2 regions of the Mesorhizobium onobrychidis genome follow, and region 1 is predicted to be linked to the other one. Evidence: predicted binding sites of a transcription regulator. Region 1 holds the regulator's gene; the other holds the start of a gene.

Region 1 (9,103 bases):
GATCCGCACCTTTACGCTGACACCGGAAGCGGTTGGGCTGAAGCGGCACACCAAGGACGAGTTGCGCGGCGGCGATGCCGCCTACAACGCCCAGGCGCTGCGCGACATGCTGGGCGGCGCTGCCGGCGCCTTTCGTGATACGGTGCTGATGAACGCCGGCGCCGGGCTGGTGGTGGCGGGCAAGACGACGACGCTTGCCGACGGCATGGCGACGGCGGCGCAAGCCATCGACAGCGGCCGGGCGCTGAAAGTGCTCGACCGGCTGGTCGAGATTTCGAACGGATAGAGCCGTGTCTGATATCCTGCGCAAGATTGAAGCCTACAAGCGCGACGAGATCGCCGCGGCGAAGGCGCGCGTGCCGCTTGCCGAGATCAAGGCGCGGGCGAAGGACACCGATGCACCGCGCGGCTTTCTCTCGGCTCTTGAAGCCAGGCGCAAATCCGGCAGCTTCGCGCTGATCGCCGAGATCAAGAAGGCGAGCCCGTCCAAGGGCCTGATCCGCGCCGATTTCGATCCGCCGGCACTGGCCAGGGCCTATGCGAAAGGTGGCGCCGCCTGCCTTTCGGTGCTGACCGACGCGCCGTCCTTCCAGGGTGCGCCTGAATTCCTCACCGATGCGCGCAACGCCGTGACATTGCCCGCCTTGCGCAAGGATTTTCTGTTCGAGCCTTATCAGGTGTTCGAAGCCCGCGCGTGGGGCGCTGACGCCATCCTGATCATCATGGCGAGCGTCGATGACGCCGTGGCCAGCGAACTCGAAACGACGGCGTTCGAACTCGGCATGGACGCGCTGGTCGAAGTGCATGACGAGGCCGAGACGGAACGCGCGCTGAAACTGTCATCGCGGCTGATCGGCATCAACAACCGCAATCTCCGGACGTTCGAAACCAGCATCGAGACCTCGGAGCGGCTCGCGACGATGATGCCGGCAGACCGGCTGCTGGTCAGCGAGAGCGGTATTTTCTCGCACGAAGACTGCCGCAGGCTGGAACGGAGCGACATCGGTACGTTCCTCGTCGGCGAGAGCCTGATGCGGCAACAGAATGTGGCCACTGCGACGCGCCTGCTTTTGACGGGCAAGGCGCCCGCCATTGCATCGGCCCGAAAATCGGAATCGATTTTCGGAGAGCACGATGCATAGATTCAAAGTGTTAAAGCGTACTTTGCGCGTCCAGACAGACGCACGTCGCTCTAAGGTGACCTGACGATGACGGCCGCCCTCACCCATCTTGGCGCGAAAGGCGAAGCCAATATGGTCGATGTCGGCGACAAGGCGGAGACGACGCGCACGGCAATCGCCGAAGGTCTTGTCGCGATGCGGCCCGAAACGCTGAAGATGATTCTCGACGGCGATGCCAAGAAGGGCGACGTGCTGGGCACGGCGCGCATCGCCGGCATCATGGCGGCCAAGAGGACGCATGAGCTGATCCCGCTCTGCCATCCGCTGCTGTTGACCAAGGTATCCGTTGACATCGAACCGGACGCGACGCTGCCAGGCCTGAAGGTCACGGCGCTGGCCCGCGTCACAGGTAAGACCGGCGTCGAGATGGAAGCGCTGACCGCCGTCTCGGTCGCCTGCCTGACCATCTATGACATGGCCAAGGCGGTCGACCGCGCCATGGTGATCTCGGGCATCAGGCTGGTGGAAAAGACCGGCGGCAAATCCGGCGACTACAAGGCGGACGCCAAGGGGGCAGGCCAATAATGGCACTGCTTCCGGTCGCCGAGGCGCTCGAGCGCCTGCTTGAGGATGCTGCGCCCTTGCACGCTGAATGCGTCGCCCTGATGGACGCCGCCGACCGCGTGCTGGCGGAGCCGCTTCTGGCGCTCCACACCCAGCCGCCGTTCAACGCGTCCGCCATGGACGGCTATGCCGTGCGGGCCGAGGACGTCGCGTCCGTGCCCGCAAGACTTTCGGTGATCGGCATGGCGCCGGCCGGACGCGGCTTTGCCGGAACAGTCGGCCCGGCGCAGGCCGTGCGCATCTTCACCGGCGCGCCGCTTCCTGCAGGCGCCGACACCATCGTCATCCAGGAGAATGTCCGCGACCGCGGCGGCGGCAGCGTCGAAGTGACCGCGTCGACGGTTGAAGGCCGCAACATCCGCCGCCTCGGGCTCGATTTCTCGAAGGGCGACGTCCTGCTGGAGAAAGGCCGCCCGCTTGATCCGGCGGCATTGTCGCTGGCGGCGTCGGCCAACCACCCGCAGGTCAGCGTGGTGAAACGGCCGCTGGTCGCCATCATCGCCACCGGCGATGAATTGCTGCCGCCGGGCAGCGACCTTGGCCCCGACCAGATCATCTCGTCCAATGCCTATGGCGTCGCCGCCGCGGCCCGCTCGGTCGGCGCCAGCGCGCTCGATCTCGGCATCGCCCCCGACCGCAAGGAGGCGATCGCCACGCTGGTGAAACAAGCGGTCGACGCAGGCGCCGACGTCATCGTCACGCTGGGCGGCGCCTCGGTCGGCGACCATGACCTGGTCCATGACGTGCTGACCGGTGAAGGCATGACGCTCGATTTCTGGAAAATCGCCATGCGGCCCGGCAAGCCGCTGATGTTCGGGCGGCTGGGCGACATCCGCTGCATCGGCCTGCCTGGCAATCCGGTGGCGAGCCTGGTCTGCACGCAGCTCTTTCTGAAGCCGCTGCTTGCGCGGCTCGGCGGCCGCGCCTTCCGGCAGGACATGCGTCAGGCGCGGCTCGGCGCCGCCATGCCGGCCAACGATCTCAGGCAGGACTATGCACGCGCCGTGGTGAGCGAAGAAGCCGGCACGCTGCTGGCGACCCCGTTCGGCATCCAGGATTCCTCGATGCTCAAAATGCTGGCCGACGCCAACGGGCTGATCGTGCGCGAGCCATTCGCTCCCCCAGCCGCGACGGGCGCCGCGTGCAGCGTGCTGATGCTACGCTGAACAAAACGTCAACACATTCATTAAACTTTAAACGGTTGCGGAACACAACTGGAACAGATAGTGTTTGTTCTGGGTTTGTTTTTCTGATTCTGTTGGGGGTCGCGATGCTGACACGCAAACAACATGAACTGCTGATGTTCATCCACGAGCGGCTGAAGGAAAGCGGCATTCCGCCCTCGTTCGACGAGATGAAGGAAGCGCTCGACCTCGCCTCGAAGTCGGGGATCCATCGGCTGATCACGGCACTGGAGGAGCGCGGTTTCATTCGCCGCCTGCCCAACCGCGCCCGCGCGCTGGAGGTGCTGCGCCTGCCCGATTCGATCGCGCCCGGCCTCAATGCGGCGCGCAAATTCTCGCCAAGCGTCATTCAGGGCAGCCTTGGGCAGGGCAGCCTCGGACGACAGATCAAGCCGGCGCCTTCACGCATGCCTGCGGCCGGCAACGACGATGACGTCGTTGCCACCGTCTCGATCCCGGTGATGGGCCGCATTGCTGCCGGTGTGCCGATCGACGCCATCCAGCACCAGACGCATTCGATCTCGGTGCCACCGGACATGATCACCGGCGGCACGCACTACGCGCTGGAGGTCAAGGGTGATTCGATGATCGAGGCCGGCATTTTCGACGGCGACACGGTTATCATCCGCAACGCCGACACCGCCCAGCCTGGCGAGATCATCGTCGCCTTGGTCGACGAGGAGGAAGCGACGCTGAAGCGGTTCCGCCGCAAAGGTGCCTCGATCGCACTGGAAGCCGCCAATCCGGCCTACGAGACGCGCATCTTCGGGCCGGACCGGGTCAAGGTGCAAGGCAAGCTCGTTGGACTGATCCGGCGTTACTGAACGGCAGGCTTTTTGGGTTTCTCGGCCCTGCGGTATGGCGGCAGGCCCCTTGCCTCGCGCGAAAATCTCCGCTGCTCATGCCAAGGCCTATATGGCTGTCTGACGGCAAAATGGATTTCTGCGCGCGTCGTCGCCGATAGCGGATCGAAGAAGACGGCGGCACTGCCCATGCGAGCGAGCTGCCGTTTTGTGACGACGAGAACCAGCGGATTGCGGCAGGGATTGTAATAGGCTGTGGCATCGTCGATGACGATCAAATCCGCAAAGGCACAGGCTGGCCGTGCGGTTTTGCGGTCGTCGGCGAGCGCGATGATCGCGCCGGACGGGTGCCGGGCGAGGCACAGGCCGGCAGTGCAGTAGAAGGGCGCTCCCGGCGGCAGGTCGGCCGGGTCGGCGATGTCGAACCGCACGTCTCCTTTTTCGAATGTCTCCGGCTCGACAATGGTCGCTGAAACCAGCGCATGTTTCCAGTTGTCGGTGGTGAATTCGTTCGACCGCACCCGGTTGACGGCAAGTTCGCCGCCGCCGATCGGCAGCGCCACCAGATGCGCATCTTCCGAAATCAGCACGTCGGGGGTGCGCGTCTCGGAAATCGTCAGCAAGCCGGCGAGCGCAAAGGGAAGTGCCGCAAGCCGCAACCATGTCGTCGCCATCGTGGCGATGACCAGGGCGACCGCCACCAGCAGAACCGACTGCAACGAGATCAGCCCGACTGCATCGACCGGCGACCGCTCGGAGATCCATCCCGATATTGCAATCATGGCCGTCAGCCCCTTGCCCATCATGTATAGGAAAGGGCCGTCGAAGCCGAAAGGCATTGCCAAGGCGCTGACGACGGCCAGGAACATGACGACCGTGACGATCGGCATGACGGCCAGATTGGCGAACAGGCTGAGCGGCGAGACGCGCTGGAAGTGCCAGATGGCGAAGAGCGCGGTGGCGCTGCCGGCAATGATGGAGGTCATTGCGATGGTACCTGTACCAGCGGCGAGTTTTCGCGTGACGAAAGCGATCGGTGACCGTCGCTGTGGCGGCGTCGTGGCCTTGTCGGCACGATAGTCGGACCAGCCGGCATAGGCGCCCACGAGAGCAGCGGTCGCGGCGAAGGACATCTGGAAGCTTGGGCCGACCACCTCGTGCGGCGACACGACGATGACAGCGATGGCTGAAATCGTCAGATTGCGCATGGTGAGTGCCGCCCGGTCGAACAGCACGGCGACAAGCATTACCGCCAGCATGATGAAGCTGCGTTCAGCCGCGACCACGATACCGGAAAAGATCAGATAGGCAGCGATGGAAACGAGTGCGGCAGCAGCCGCATATTTTTTGACCGGCCGGCGCGACGAAAAATCGGGAAGCAGCGCAAAGGCGCCGCGCAGCAATCCCATGATGGTGCCGGCGACAAGGGCCATGTGCAGGCCGGAAATCGAGATGATGTGGTAGATGCCGGTGCGCCGCATCGATTCGTTTATCTCTTCGGGAATGCCGGCACGCACGCCGACGATCAGCGCGGCGGCAATCTCCCCCTCGGCGCCACCGATGCTGTCCCTGATATGGTCGGCGATGGTTTCGCGCGCCTTTTCGATCGAGGAAGAAAGCCGCGCGGCGAACGGTGCATCTTCGGAAACGACGATCTTCGGATTGCCGAGGAAAAAGCCACTGGCACCGATACCGGCGAAATAGCTGTCAAAGGAGAAGTCATAACTGTCCGGCCTAACCGGGCCAGTCGGAGGCAGAAGCCTCACATAGCCGGTTGCCACCGAGCCTGAGGTCATCTCAGCGGGAATTTTGCGTGCCGAAACCCTGACACGTTCCGGCGCATAACGCAGTGTCGGCCGGGCGGTCGACATCACGTCGATGGTCAGCCTGATCCGGCCGTTCGCCATCTGATCGAGCCTAACGACACGGCCGGTGAGCTGGGTCTGGATTTCCGAACCGAGCATCTGCGTTCCCACGCGCCAGGTTTCAACCTTGGCGGCGAGTACACCGAGTGCACACAGCAACGCTGCCATGAAGCACAAATGCGTTTTGCGCCATGAGCGCGTCACCGCCGCACACAATGCCGTGAGGACCACGACGGCAATGGGTTGCGGAAAGTCCGGTTCGACGGCAAGCGAAAAATAGACGATCACCCCGCATGCCAGAAAAACCGGCACCAGCAGGAAGGCGACGCCGCGGTCTAGTTCCAAGCCGGCTGCCGAGGCCACGCTGTTGCGGATACCGGATGGTGAAAGATGGCTGAGCTGTAGATAGAAACGAATGACAGGCCCGGGTGTTGGAGCCGGTGTTGGCGCGGCGCGGTCCGGCGAAAGAGGCTGAATGCCCGGGTGCGACGCAGGCAGCGAAACGGGTAGCGGCTCGGCGTGGGGAACGTCGGCAAACAGCGATCGTTCGCTGACGCTTGTGGTCGCGCCCTCGCTCTCGTCCGCGCCGCGGCCTGGTCCAGCCATCGGGTCTGCCCCTTGCGCCCTTGACCTCCTATGCTACATGAACGCGCGACGCGCGAAAGTCCGTGCAATCACATCCGTTTCCTGCGCTTGCCTGAGAGTTCCATGTCCGACAAGGTCGTCACCCGTTTTGCCCCCTCGCCCACCGGCTTCCTGCATATTGGCGGGGCGCGCACGGCGCTGTTCAACTGGCTGTATGCGAAACACACCGGCGGCACGATGCTGCTGCGCATCGAGGACACCGATCGTGAGCGTTCGACCGATGCGGCAACCGCCGCCATCCTCGACGGGCTCGCCTGGCTCGGCCTCACCTGGGACGGCGAGCCGGTATCGCAGTTCGAGCGCGCGCCGCGCCACCGCGCGGTCGCCGAGGAGTTGGTGCGCATGGGCAAGGCCTATTACTGCTATGCGACGCCGGCTGAACTGGAAGCGATGCGCGAGAGCGCGCGGGCCAAGGGCTTGCCTCCCCGCTATGACGGCCGCTGGCGCGACCGCGACCCGTCGGAGGCGCCGGCCGGCGCCAAGGGCGCGATCCGCATCAAGGCGCCGGCCGACGGCGAGACGGTGGTGCATGATCTCGTGCAGGGCGAAGTCCGCTTCCCCAACAAGGATCTCGACGATTTCATCATCCTGCGCTCGGACGGCAATCCGACCTATATGCATGCCGTCGTCGTCGACGACCACGACATGGGCATCACCCACATCATCCGCGGCGATGATCATCTGACCAATGCCGCCCGCCAGATGGTGATCTATCGAGCCATGGGCTGGGACGTGCCGTCGATGTCGCATATCCCGCTGATCCATGGCGCCGACGGCGCCAAGCTGTCGAAGCGGCACGGCGCCCTCGGCGTCGAAGCCTATCGTGCCATGGGGTACCTGCCTGAGGCACTGCTCAACTACCTGGCGCGGCTCGGCTGGAGCCACGGCGACGACGAGGTCATGTCGATCGCCGACATGATTGCCTGGTTCGACATCGGCGACGTCAACAAGGGGGCCGCCCGCTTCGACTTCGCCAAGCTCGAGGCGCTGAACGGCGTGCATATGCGCCGCATGAACGACGCCGAATTGCTCGATATCTTCATCAACACCTTGCCCTATCTCGAAGGCGGCCCGGCGATCGCAGCGCGCCTCGACGACACGCGCAAGGCACAGTTGCTCGCCGCGCTGCCAGGCTTAAAGGAGCGCGCCAAGACGTTGGTCGGACTGGCCGACGGTGCCGCCTTCCTGTTTGCCGAGCGGCCGCTGCCGATCGACGAGAAGGCGGCTGGATTGCTCGGCGGTGAAGCGCGCGAGATCCTGCGGGGCGCCCACGCGGCGCTGGAGGCGATTACAGGCGATTGGGCGGCCGAAGCGGCGGAGGCTGCGATCCGGGAATATGCGGTGGCCGGCGGCCATAAGCTCGGCGCTGTGGCCCAACCTTTGCGCGCCGCGCTCACCGGCAAAAGCACCTCGCCCGGCGTGTTTGACGTGCTTGCCGTGCTTGGCCGTGAGGAAAGCCTGGCGCGCGTCGCGGATCAAATCGATTAGCAAAACTGGCCCAAGAAGATTGGCATTGAAAGGTGGGTTTCGCAGTGCAACATTAGGTCCTGGCCCAATTTGGCACGCAATTCCAATTGCGGGCGCAAACGCGCGAACTCCGATGCTTTCGACGTGTTGCGTTGCAGATATTTCGCCTTTGCCGGCATGAGAAAACCAAAAGGAGTTTGCAATGTCCGAAGCTGCGACAAAGATGGAATTTGGCGGCAAAACCCACGCGTCGACTGCTAAACTTGAATTCGGCGGCAAAACTCACGAGCTCAAGGTGCGAAGCGGCTCGGTCGGACCTGATGTCATCGACATCGGCTCGCTTTACAGCACCACCGGGGCGTTCACCTACGATCCCGGCTTCACGTCGACGGCAAGCTGCGAGTCGGAAATCACCTTTATCGATGGCGATGCCGGCATCCTTTTGCATCGCGGCTATCCGATCGACCAGTTGGCCGAGCACGGCGACTTCCTCGAAGTCTGCTATCTCTTGCTCTATGGCGAATTGCCGACCAAGGCGCAGAAGGACGATTTCGACTACCGGGTGACGCGCCACACCATGGTGCACGAGCAGATGTCGCGCTTCTTCACCGGCTTTCGCCGCGACGCGCATCCGATGGCGGTGATGTGCGGCGTGGTCGGCGCTCTGTCAGCCTTCTATCACGATTCCACCGACATCTCGGACCCGTATCAGCGCATGGTCGCATCGATGCGGCTGATCGCCAAAATGCCGACGATCGCGGCGATGGCCTACAAATACCACATCGGTCAGCCCTTCATCTACCCGAAGAACGAGCTGAATTTCGCGGCCAACTTCCTGCATATGTGCTTTGCCGTGCCGTGCGAGGAATACAAGATCAACCCGGTGCTGGCGCGTGCGATGGAGCGCATCTTCATCCTGCATGCCGATCACGAGCAGAACGCCTCGACCTCGACCGTCCGCCTCGCCGGCTCGTCAGGCGCCAACCCGTTTGCCTGCATCGCCGCTGGCATCGCCTGCCTGTGGGGACCGGCCCATGGCGGCGCCAACGAGGCGGCCTTGAACATGCTGGGCGAGATCGGCCATGTCGACCACATTCCGGAATTCATCGCCCGCGCCAAGGACAAGAACGATCCGTTCCGGTTGATGGGGTTTGGCCACCGCGTCTACAAGAACTACGATCCGCGCGCCAAGATCATGCAGAAGACCGCACATGAGGTTTTGGGCGAACTCGGCATCAAGGACGACCCGCTGCTCGACATCGCCATGGAACTGGAAAAGATCGCGCTGACCGACTCCTATTTCATCGAGAAGAAGCTTTATCCGAACGTCGATTTCTATTCCGGCATCACGCTGAAGGCGCTGGGCTTCCCCACCACCATGTTCACCGTGCTGT
Region 2 (9,103 bases), 550 kb from region 1:
GTGCCGTCTTTGTCAGAGATGCTTGGGCATGAGCGCAGTCATTGCGCTGCTTTCCTAGCAGCGATGCCGTCGCGACATTCGCGACCGTGCCGCGTGATGCAATTCTGGAGCTGGGGCGGCTGGCTACTGGGTTTCCTCACTGCCCTGCTCGGCCCGCAAGGCATCTGGGCCTGCACCGCAGCGGTCGAAGCGGCGGTGCACCGCCATCTCGACGATCAGCTATTCTTTCTTGCCGGACGCGATCGCGAGTTGCACGGCATCATCCTGTCCATCCGCGAAGAAGAGCTTGCCCATCTCCGTCACGCCGAAGTGCAGCTGAGATCGCCCGGACCGTTGCTGAACCTCCTGCGCGCAGCGATCTCCGTCACCACCGACTGCCTGATCTGGTTGTCCCCCTGGGGCGACTCCACGCGAATGACGCGCGCCCTGAAGGCAGCAAAGCATGCCTGACGGGCGCTATGCGGCTTCCAGCGCCGCTTTCACCGCAGCGATCGCATTCTCGGCTTTCGAGGCATCTGGGCCGCCGGCCTGAGCCATGTCAGGCCGACCGCCGCCGCCCTGCCCGCCCAATGCGGCGGACGCCACGCGGACCAGATCGACGGCGCTGAAGCGGCTGATCAGGTCGTCGGTGACGCCGACCACGACGCTGGCCTTGTTGTCCTCGCCGGCGCCAACGAAGACGACGACGCCGGAGCCGAGCGACTTCTTGCCGGCATCGGCCAACGGCTTCAAATCCTTTGGCGAAACGCCCGACACCGCCTTGCCGAGAAAACCGACACCGGCAATGGTCTCGTTTTCCGCAGGCACACCGGCGGGCGAGCGGTCGCCCAGCGCCAGCTTCTTGCGCGCCTCGGTCAATTCCTTCTCAAGCTTCTTGCGCTCGTCGAGCAGCGCCTCGACGCGGCCCGGCACGTCGGCCGGCGAAATCTTCAGCGTGGCAGCGACCGCCTTCAGCCGTTTGTCCTGTTCGTCGAGATGCTTTCTGGCCGCCTCTCCGGTCAGCGCCTCGATGCGGCGCACGCCGGCAGCGACAGCGCCTTCCGACACCAGCCGGACCAGGCCGATATCGCCGGTGGCGCCGACATGGGTGCCGCCGCACAGCTCGACAGAATAAGGCTTGCCGGCCTTGTCGCCGGCAACCCCTGTGCCCATCGACACGACGCGGACCTCGTCGCCGTATTTTTCGCCGAACAGCGCCATGGCGCCCTCGGCGATCGCGTCGTCGACGCTCATCAGCCGCGTCGTCACCGGACTGTTCTGCACGACGATCTCGTTGGCCATCGCCTCGACGCGTTCCAACTCCTCGGCCGAAATCGGTTTCGATTGGGAAAAGTCGAAGCGCAGCCGTTCCGGCGCAACCAGCGAGCCCTTTTGCGCGACATGAGTGCCGAGCACCTCACGCAGCGCCTCATGGACAAGATGGGTCGCCGAATGGTTGGAGCGCAGCCGCGTGCGCCTGATATGGTCGACCTTGAGTTCGACCGCGGCACCGGTCTTGACGATGCCCTTGGTGACCTTGCCGAAATGCACGAACAGGCCGTCGCCCTTTTTCTGGGTGTCGGTGACCTCGATCGCAAACCCCTCGCCTGACATGACGCCGGTGTCGCCCACCTGGCCGCCGGACTCGCCATAGAACGGCGTCTGGTTGACGACGACGCCGACGCTCTCGCCGGCTGCGGCGCTGTCCACCGCGATGCCGTCCTTGACCAGTGCCTGAACGATGCCTTCCGCCTGTTCAGTGTCGTAGCCCAGAAACTCGGTCGCGCCTGACTTCTCACGCACCGCGAACCAGACGGTCTCGGTGGCCGCGTCGCCGGAGCCGGCCCAGCTCTTCCGCGCCTCGGCCTTCTGCCGCTCCATCGCCGCATTGAAGCCGTCGAGGTCGACCGAAACGCCGCGCGGACGCAGGGCATCCTGGGTGAGGTCGAGCGGGAAGCCATAGGTGTCATAGAGCTTGAACGCCGTCTCACCGTCGAGCCGGTCGCCGCTGCCGAGCGTCTCGGTTGCGTCGGCAAGCAGGCCGAGGCCGCGCGCCAGCGTTTTGCGGAAGCGGGTTTCCTCGAGCTTCAGCGTCTCTGATATCAGCGGCTGGCCGCGCACCAGTTCGGGATAGGCCTGACCCATCTCACGCACCAGCGCCGGCACCAGCCGCCACATCAACGGATCACCGGCGCCCAAAAGCTGTGCATGGCGCATGGCGCGGCGCATGATGCGGCGCAGCACGTAGCCGCGGCCTTCGTTCGACGGCAGCACGCCGTCAGCGATGAGGAAGCTCGATGCGCGCAGGTGATCGGCAATGACGCGGTGGCTCGCCCGATTCTTGCCTTCCGCCTTCACGCCGGTCGCCTCTTCCGAGGCGCGGATCAGCGCCTTGAACAGGTCGATGTCGTAATTGTCGTGCTCGCCCTGCAGGACGGCGGCGATGCGCTCCAGGCCCATGCCGGTATCGATCGACGGTCGCGGCAGTTCGATCCGCTCCGCCTTCGTCACCTGCTCGAACTGCATGAAGACGAGGTTCCAGATCTCGATGAAACGGTCGCCGTCCTCATCCGGGCTGCCGGGCGGGCCGCCCGGAATGTCGGCGCCATGGTCGTAGAAGATTTCCGAGCACGGGCCGCAGGGACCGGTATCGCCCATCGCCCAGAAATTGTCGCTGGTGGCGATGCGGATGATCCTGTCCTCCGGCAGCCCGGCGATCTTCTTCCAGAAGTCTGCGGCCGCGTCGTCGGTATGGTAGACGGTCACCAGAAGCCTGTCCTTGGCGATGCCGAACTCGCGGGTGATCAGGTTCCAGGCGAGCTCGATGGCGCGCTCCTTGAAATAATCGCCGAAGGAGAAATTGCCGAGCATCTCGAAAAAGGTGTGGTGACGGGCAGTGTAGCCGACATTGTCGAGGTCGTTGTGCTTGCCGCCGGCGCGCACGCATTTCTGCGAGGTCGTGGCGCGCGAATAGGGACGGGTTTCAAACCCGGTGAAGACGTTCTTGAACTGCACCATGCCGGCGTTGGTGAACATCAGCGTCGGGTCGTTGCGCGGCACCAGCGGGCTCGACGCCACGACCTCGTGACCCTCTTTGCGGAAATAGTCGAGAAATGCCGACCTGATCTCGTTGACGCCACTCATTAATACTGCCTTTTCGAGAGAACCGCCGATTGCCGGCGGAAAACAGACATGGCCTTTTAGCGGTCGCACCGCACCCTGTCCAGAAACACGGAATTGCTCCAAATCGTAGCCTTGGCCGGCTGTTCGGAATGGCCAGAGCCACCGCCAAAAACGCAAACCGCCGGCCCAAGGCCGGCGGCATGAACACATCGATACACCAACTCAATTCGGGATACGTGAACTCAAACGGATATTCTGGCTGGCACAGCCTGCATCCTACATCGCGCCCGCTTCGTCCTCGAAACCGTCGTCTCCGCCTTCGGAACCACCATTCTCGAGGAATTTCTCGGCGATAAGTCCGGCATTCTGCCTCAGCGCCAGCTCGATTTCGCGCGCCGTGTCGGGATTGTCGCGCAGGAACAGTTTTGCATTCTCGCGGCCCTGGCCGAGACGCTGCGAATTGTAGGAGAACCAGGCGCCCGACTTCTCGACCACGCCGGCCTTGACGCCGAGGTCGACCAGCTCGCCGGTCTTGGACACGCCCTCGCCATACATGATGTCGAATTCGACCACCTTGAAGGGCGGCGCCAGCTTGTTCTTGACCACCTTGACGCGGGTCTGGTTGCCGACAACCTCGTCGCGGTCCTTGACCGAGCCGATGCGGCGAATGTCGAGGCGCACCGAAGCGTAGAATTTCAGCGCGTTGCCGCCAGTCGTGGTCTCGGGCGAACCGAACATGACACCGATCTTCATGCGGATCTGGTTGATGAAGATGACCATGGTGTTGGAGCGCGAAATCGAGGCGGTCAGCTTGCGCAGCGCCTGGCTCATCAGGCGGGCCTGCAGGCCCGGCAGCGAATCGCCCATTTCGCCCTCGATTTCGGCGCGCGGCGTCAGCGCCGCGACCGAATCGACCACCAGCACGTCGATGGCGCCGGAACGCACCAGCGTGTCGCAAATCTCCAGCGCTTGCTCGCCAGTGTCGGGCTGCGAAATCAGCAGGTTTTCGAGATCGACGCCGAGCTTGCGGGCATAGACCGGATCGAGCGCGTGCTCAGCATCCACGAAGGCGCAGATGCCGCCCTTCTTCTGGGCCTCGGCCACCGTGTGCAGCGCCAGCGTCGTCTTGCCCGAGCTTTCCGGCCCGTAGATCTCGACGATGCGGCCGCGCGGCAGGCCGCCGACGCCAAGCGCGATGTCGAGGCCAAGCGAACCGGTCGGCACCGTTTCGATCTCGACGACCTGCTCGTTTGCGCCGAGCCGCATGATCGAGCCCTTGCCGAAGGCACGCTCGATTTGCGACAGCGCCGCGTCCAGAGCCTTTGATTTATCCACTGCTTTGTCCTCTACAAGCCGCAAAGAATTCTGAGCCATGATACATCACCCCTTGGTCGTCAATGAAGGCCGGACAATCCGTAATCCTTATCAATTTGTACCGTTTTTGTTCTCGTCTGGCAAGGGGAGACAAACGATTGAAAAACAAACAATATCCGGATTTGTTCTTTTTTTGTTTCGTGTTTTCACCCCAGGATGTATCCCGCTTCACCCGCAGGATTCTGCTGGGCATCTTGCGAATCGCGCCTCCGGTTGCCGGGTTCCGCCTGACAACCTAGTCTCACCCGGCAACAGCAAAGGTCATCTCGCCGGCATGATGAAGTCGCCGACAATCCTGGCCGTGGGCGGCGCCTATATAGATCGGCGCGGCCAGGTTTCGGGCGCCTTCGTGCCGGCGGCGTCAAATCCCGGCACCATGCGCGAGGCTGTCGGCGGTGCCGTCTTCAATGCGCTGCGCAGCGCCGTGCGCCGCGGCGTCTCCGGTTCGCTGCTTTCGGTGCGCGGGGGTGATGTTCTGGCCGATACGGTCTCGCGCGCCATCACTGCGGCCGGCATTGCCGATCTGTCCGTGGTGTTCCTCGATCGCACGACGCCGAGCAACACGGTACTGATCGACGGCGACGGCGCGCTGATCGTCGGCCTTGCCGACATGGCGCTCTACGACCTGGCGCTTCCCAAGCAGATCCGCCGTGCCAAGGTGCGCGAGGCGATCAGCACCGCCGATGCGGTCCTGTGCGACGCCAACCTGCCGTCGACGGCGCTGGAGCGGCTGGTGACGCTTGCCGCCGGCAAGCCGGTCTTCGCCCTCGCAGTCTCGCCCAACAAGGCGGCGCGGCTCGCACCGGTGCTGGGCAGTCTGGCGATGGTCTTCATGGACCGGCGCGAGGCCATCGCACTCGCCGATGTCGGTATCGACACGGCGGAGCGAGATATCATCGACTGCCTGAGGCGCGCCGGCCTCAAAGGCGGCGTGGTGACGGCGGATGACGCTCCGGTGCTGGGTTTCGACGAAGCCGGCGCCTTCTCGATCCTGCCGCCGAAAAAAGTTGCGGACGGCGCCGCCGATGCGCTGGCGGGCGCAACGGTCGCCGCCCTGCTGCGCGGCCTGACGCTGCGCGCGGCGCTGCGCGACGGCGTTGCCGCAGCAATGCTCGCGATCGAAAGTGCCGAGCTTGTGCCGGTCTTTGCGGCGGCAGACTTTGCCGACGCGCTAGCCCTTGTGCCCGAGCCGCAGAAAATTGGCATGAGCTGATGACCAGTGGAGAGGCAGCCTATTTGCCGGCACGCAGCCCCGCTTCATAGGCCCGGCGTGCCCAGACCGACATCTCATCCGGATCGTCGAAGGCGCTGTCGGGAACGCTCCAATACGGCATCGACACCAGCTTGCCGTGCCGCGACCCCGTATAGGTCCATTGCCGACAGCCGGCCGCCTCGAATTCGGGCGCGCTTTCCGCGTCGGCCTTCAGCATCAATTCGCCACGCACCACGATGGCGACGATAACGCCGTCAAAATAGATGCCCTTGCCGCCGAACATCTTGCGAATGCTGACCGGGCCGAGGCCCTCGAAAAGTTCGGCAATGCGTTCATTGTCCATGCCGCGATCATGTCACCCGGATTTCCCCTTGTCATCGCCGCAACCGGCACCATCCTGACAAGTTGAAAATCAACTTTGTCGGAGTTTTTCATGCCGCTTCTTCTCAAAGGGTCCTGCCGGTGCAATGCTGTCCGCTTCGAGGTGGAAAGCCACACGCCGGTGCCATTCATGCTCTGCTACTGCTCGATCTGCCGCAAGCAGCAGGGCGGCGGTGGCTTTGCCATCAATCTCGGCGCCGATTTCGAGACGCTGATAATCAAGGGCAAGCGCAATCTCGGCGTCTATCAAGCCGAGATCGAGGACGACGAGCATCCGCAATGCGAAATCTCGTCAGGCGAGCGGAATTTCTGCAGGAAATGCGGATCGGCACTCTGGCTCTACGACCCGACCTGGCCGGAGCTGGTCCACCCCTTCGCCTCGGCGATCGACACAGACCTGCCGAAACCGCCTGAAAAAGTGCACCTCATGCTGAAATACAAGGCGAACTGGGTCGTGCCCGAGATCGGCAAGGGCGACAAGGTCTTCGATGTCTATCCGGAAGAATCAATCGCCAGATGGCACAAACGAACGGGAATGTGGGTGGATTAGCTATTTGCGTGGCGCTGAAGTTTTGACGAATCGGATGGTGCGGCGCTGGCGGATATTGTGCCCAGGCGATTGGCCGAAACCCTGTTCCGTCGTCATCCTGGGGCGTCGCTTCGCTCCTGCTTCGCCCAGGGATGACGAAGTTGAGAGTTTCGGGCAATCCCGACGTTTGCGTGTCGAGGAACTAGCGGGGCCAGATCAGGCCGAAGCGCGCGCCTCGGCCAAGGCCTTCAGGTCGGCCGGCTTGAGCTCGACCGATTCGCCACAGCCGCAGGCCGAACTCTGGTTCGGGTTGCGAAAGGTGAAGCCGGTGCGCAGCGTCGTCTGCTCGAAATCCATCTCGGTGCCGAACAGGAAAAGCGCTGCCTCAGGCGCGACATAGACGTGGGCGCCGTCGCGCTCGATATGGTCGTCCTTGGTGTTGGGCTCAGTCACCAGGTCGACCGTATATTCCATGCCGGCGCAGCCGCCCTTCTTGATGCCAAGGCGAATGCCATGCGCATTCTCACGGGTTGCGACGATCTCGCGTACCCGGTCGGCAGCCTTTTCGGTCATCGTGATGACGGCGAAGCGTCCCATCTTTTCTTTCTCCATTACGTGCAGGTTTAAGGCCTGGCGAATGATTCCTCACCTAAAATGGTGAAATTTTCGGCCTGGCGCAAGTGCGCCCATTAATACCAACCCACCGCGACCTGCGCCTCTTCCGACATGCGGTCGGGCGACCAAGGCGGGTCGAAGGTCATGTTGACCTCGACGCCGGAAACGCCCTCGACCGCGCCGACGGCGTTCTCCACCCAGCCGGGCATTTCGCCGGCCACCGGACAGCCGGGCGCGGTCAGCGTCATGTCGATCTTGACCGAGCGGTCGTCTTCGATGTCGATCTTGTAGATCAGGCCGAGCTCGTAGATGTCGGCCGGGATTTCCGGGTCGTAGACCGTCTTCAGTGCCGAGACGATGTCGTCGGTCAGCCGCGCCAGTTCGTCGGCGGGAATGGCCGAGGCGGAAACCAGACCGTTGGCAGTCGTCTCCGAAGTGGTCTCAGCGGTGCGGCCTGCATCATCCATGATCGTCATCCGAAGAACTTTCGCGCTTTTTCGAGCGCATCGGCCAAAGCGTCGACTTCGGCCCTGGTATTATACATGCCGAACGATGCCCTGCATGTGGAGGTTACGCCGAAGCGTTTCAACAGCGGCTGGGCGCAGTGGGTGCCGGCGCGCACGGCGACGCCTTGCCTATCGATCACCATCGACACGTCGTGGGCATGAATGCCCTGCAGTTCGAAGGAGATGATGGCGCCCTTATCCGGCGCATCGCCGAAGATGCGCAGCGAGTTGATGGCGCGCAACCGCTGATGGGCATAGTCCTTCAGATCCGCCTCGTGGGCGGCAATGCGCTCGCGGCCGATCTTTTCCATGTATTCGAGCGCCGCACCCAGCCCGATCGCCTGGACGATCGGCGGCGTGCCGGCCTCGAAGCGGTGCGGCGGATCGTTGTAGGTGACGATCTCTTGCGTCACCTCCTCGATCATCTCGCCGCCGCCCATGAACGGACGCATGCGCTCCAGCATGTCCTTCTTGCCGTAGAGCACGCCGATGCCCGAGGGCCCGTAGACCTTATGGCCGGTGAAGACGAAGAAATCGCAGTCGAGGTCCTGCACGTCGATCGGCATATGCACGGCGCTCTGGCTGCCGTCGACCAGCACCGGAATGCCGCGCGCGTGCGCGATGCGGACGATCTCTTTGATCGGCGTCACCGTGCCCAGCGCGTTCGACATGTGCGTGATGGCGACCAGTTTTGTGCGATCAGTCAGCCGCTTTTCGAACTCCTCGATGTGGAATACGCCGAGATCGTCGACCGGCACCCAGACCAGCCTGGCGCCCTGGCGCTCGCGGATAAAATGCCACGGGACGATGTTGGAATGGTGCTCCATGATCGACAGCACGATCTCGTCGCCCTCGCCGATGTTGGGCATACCGAAGCCGTAGGCGACGGTGTTGATCGCCGCGGTCGTGTTCGAGGTGAAAACGATGTTGTCGGTATCAGGCGCGTTCAGAAATCTTTGCACTATCTTCCGCGCGTTCTCAAAGGCGTCGGTCGCGGCATTCGAAAGGAAATGTAGCCCGCGATGAACATTGGCGTATTCCTGGGAATAAGCGTGCTGGATGGCGTCGAGCACGGCCTGCGGCTTCTGCGCCGAGGCGCCGTTGTCGAGATAGACCAGCGGTTTGCCGTAAACTTCCCGCGACAGAATCGGGAAGTCGCGGCGTATCGCCTCGACGTCGTAGGGGATGTTTTCGACTTTCTGGTCCATCACAAGCTCTCTCGAGGCATCGCCTCATTCCGTCCAGCACCCCTCATCCGACCGAGCTTCGCTCGGCCACCTTCTCCCACAAGGGGAGAAGGTAAAGCGCTTTACCTTCTCCCCTTGTGGGAGAAGGTGGATTGGCGCGAAGCGCCAAGACGGATGAGGGGTGTTGGCCGAAGCC

What was found. The regulator LexA, encoded in region 1, represses DNA repair genes until DNA is damaged. The targets are predictions, from matches to a motif close to TGTTCNNNNTGTGTTCNG.
Region 2: the regulator LexA is predicted to act here: its motif matches at 4,600-4,617, upstream of recA (recombinase RecA).

Annotation. Positions count from the first base shown of each region.
Region 1 is NZ_CP062229.1:4,205,363-4,214,465, reverse strand. It holds gene trpD (anthranilate phosphoribosyltransferase) at 1-286, shown strand, start outside; gene trpC (indole-3-glycerol phosphate synthase TrpC) at 291-1,142, shown strand; gene moaC (cyclic pyranopterin monophosphate synthase MoaC) at 1,209-1,706, shown strand; gene IHQ72_RS20900 (molybdopterin molybdotransferase MoeA) at 1,706-2,911, shown strand; gene lexA (transcriptional repressor LexA) at 3,016-3,753, shown strand; gene IHQ72_RS20890 (ComEC/Rec2 family competence protein) at 3,747-6,203, opposite strand; gene gltX (glutamate--tRNA ligase) at 6,306-7,730, shown strand; gene gltA (citrate synthase) at 7,912-9,103, shown strand, end outside.
Region 2 is NZ_CP062229.1:4,757,355-4,766,457, forward strand. It holds gene IHQ72_RS23730 (demethoxyubiquinone hydroxylase family protein) at 1-450, shown strand, start outside; gene alaS (alanine--tRNA ligase) at 457-3,123, opposite strand; gene recA (recombinase RecA) at 3,379-4,476, opposite strand; gene IHQ72_RS23745 (carbohydrate kinase family protein) at 4,751-5,689, shown strand; gene IHQ72_RS23750 (TfoX/Sxy family protein) at 5,709-6,032, opposite strand; gene IHQ72_RS23755 (GFA family protein) at 6,123-6,620, shown strand; gene sufA (Fe-S cluster assembly scaffold SufA) at 6,816-7,196, opposite strand; gene IHQ72_RS23765 (SUF system Fe-S cluster assembly protein) at 7,289-7,681, opposite strand; gene IHQ72_RS23770 (cysteine desulfurase) at 7,687-8,928, opposite strand.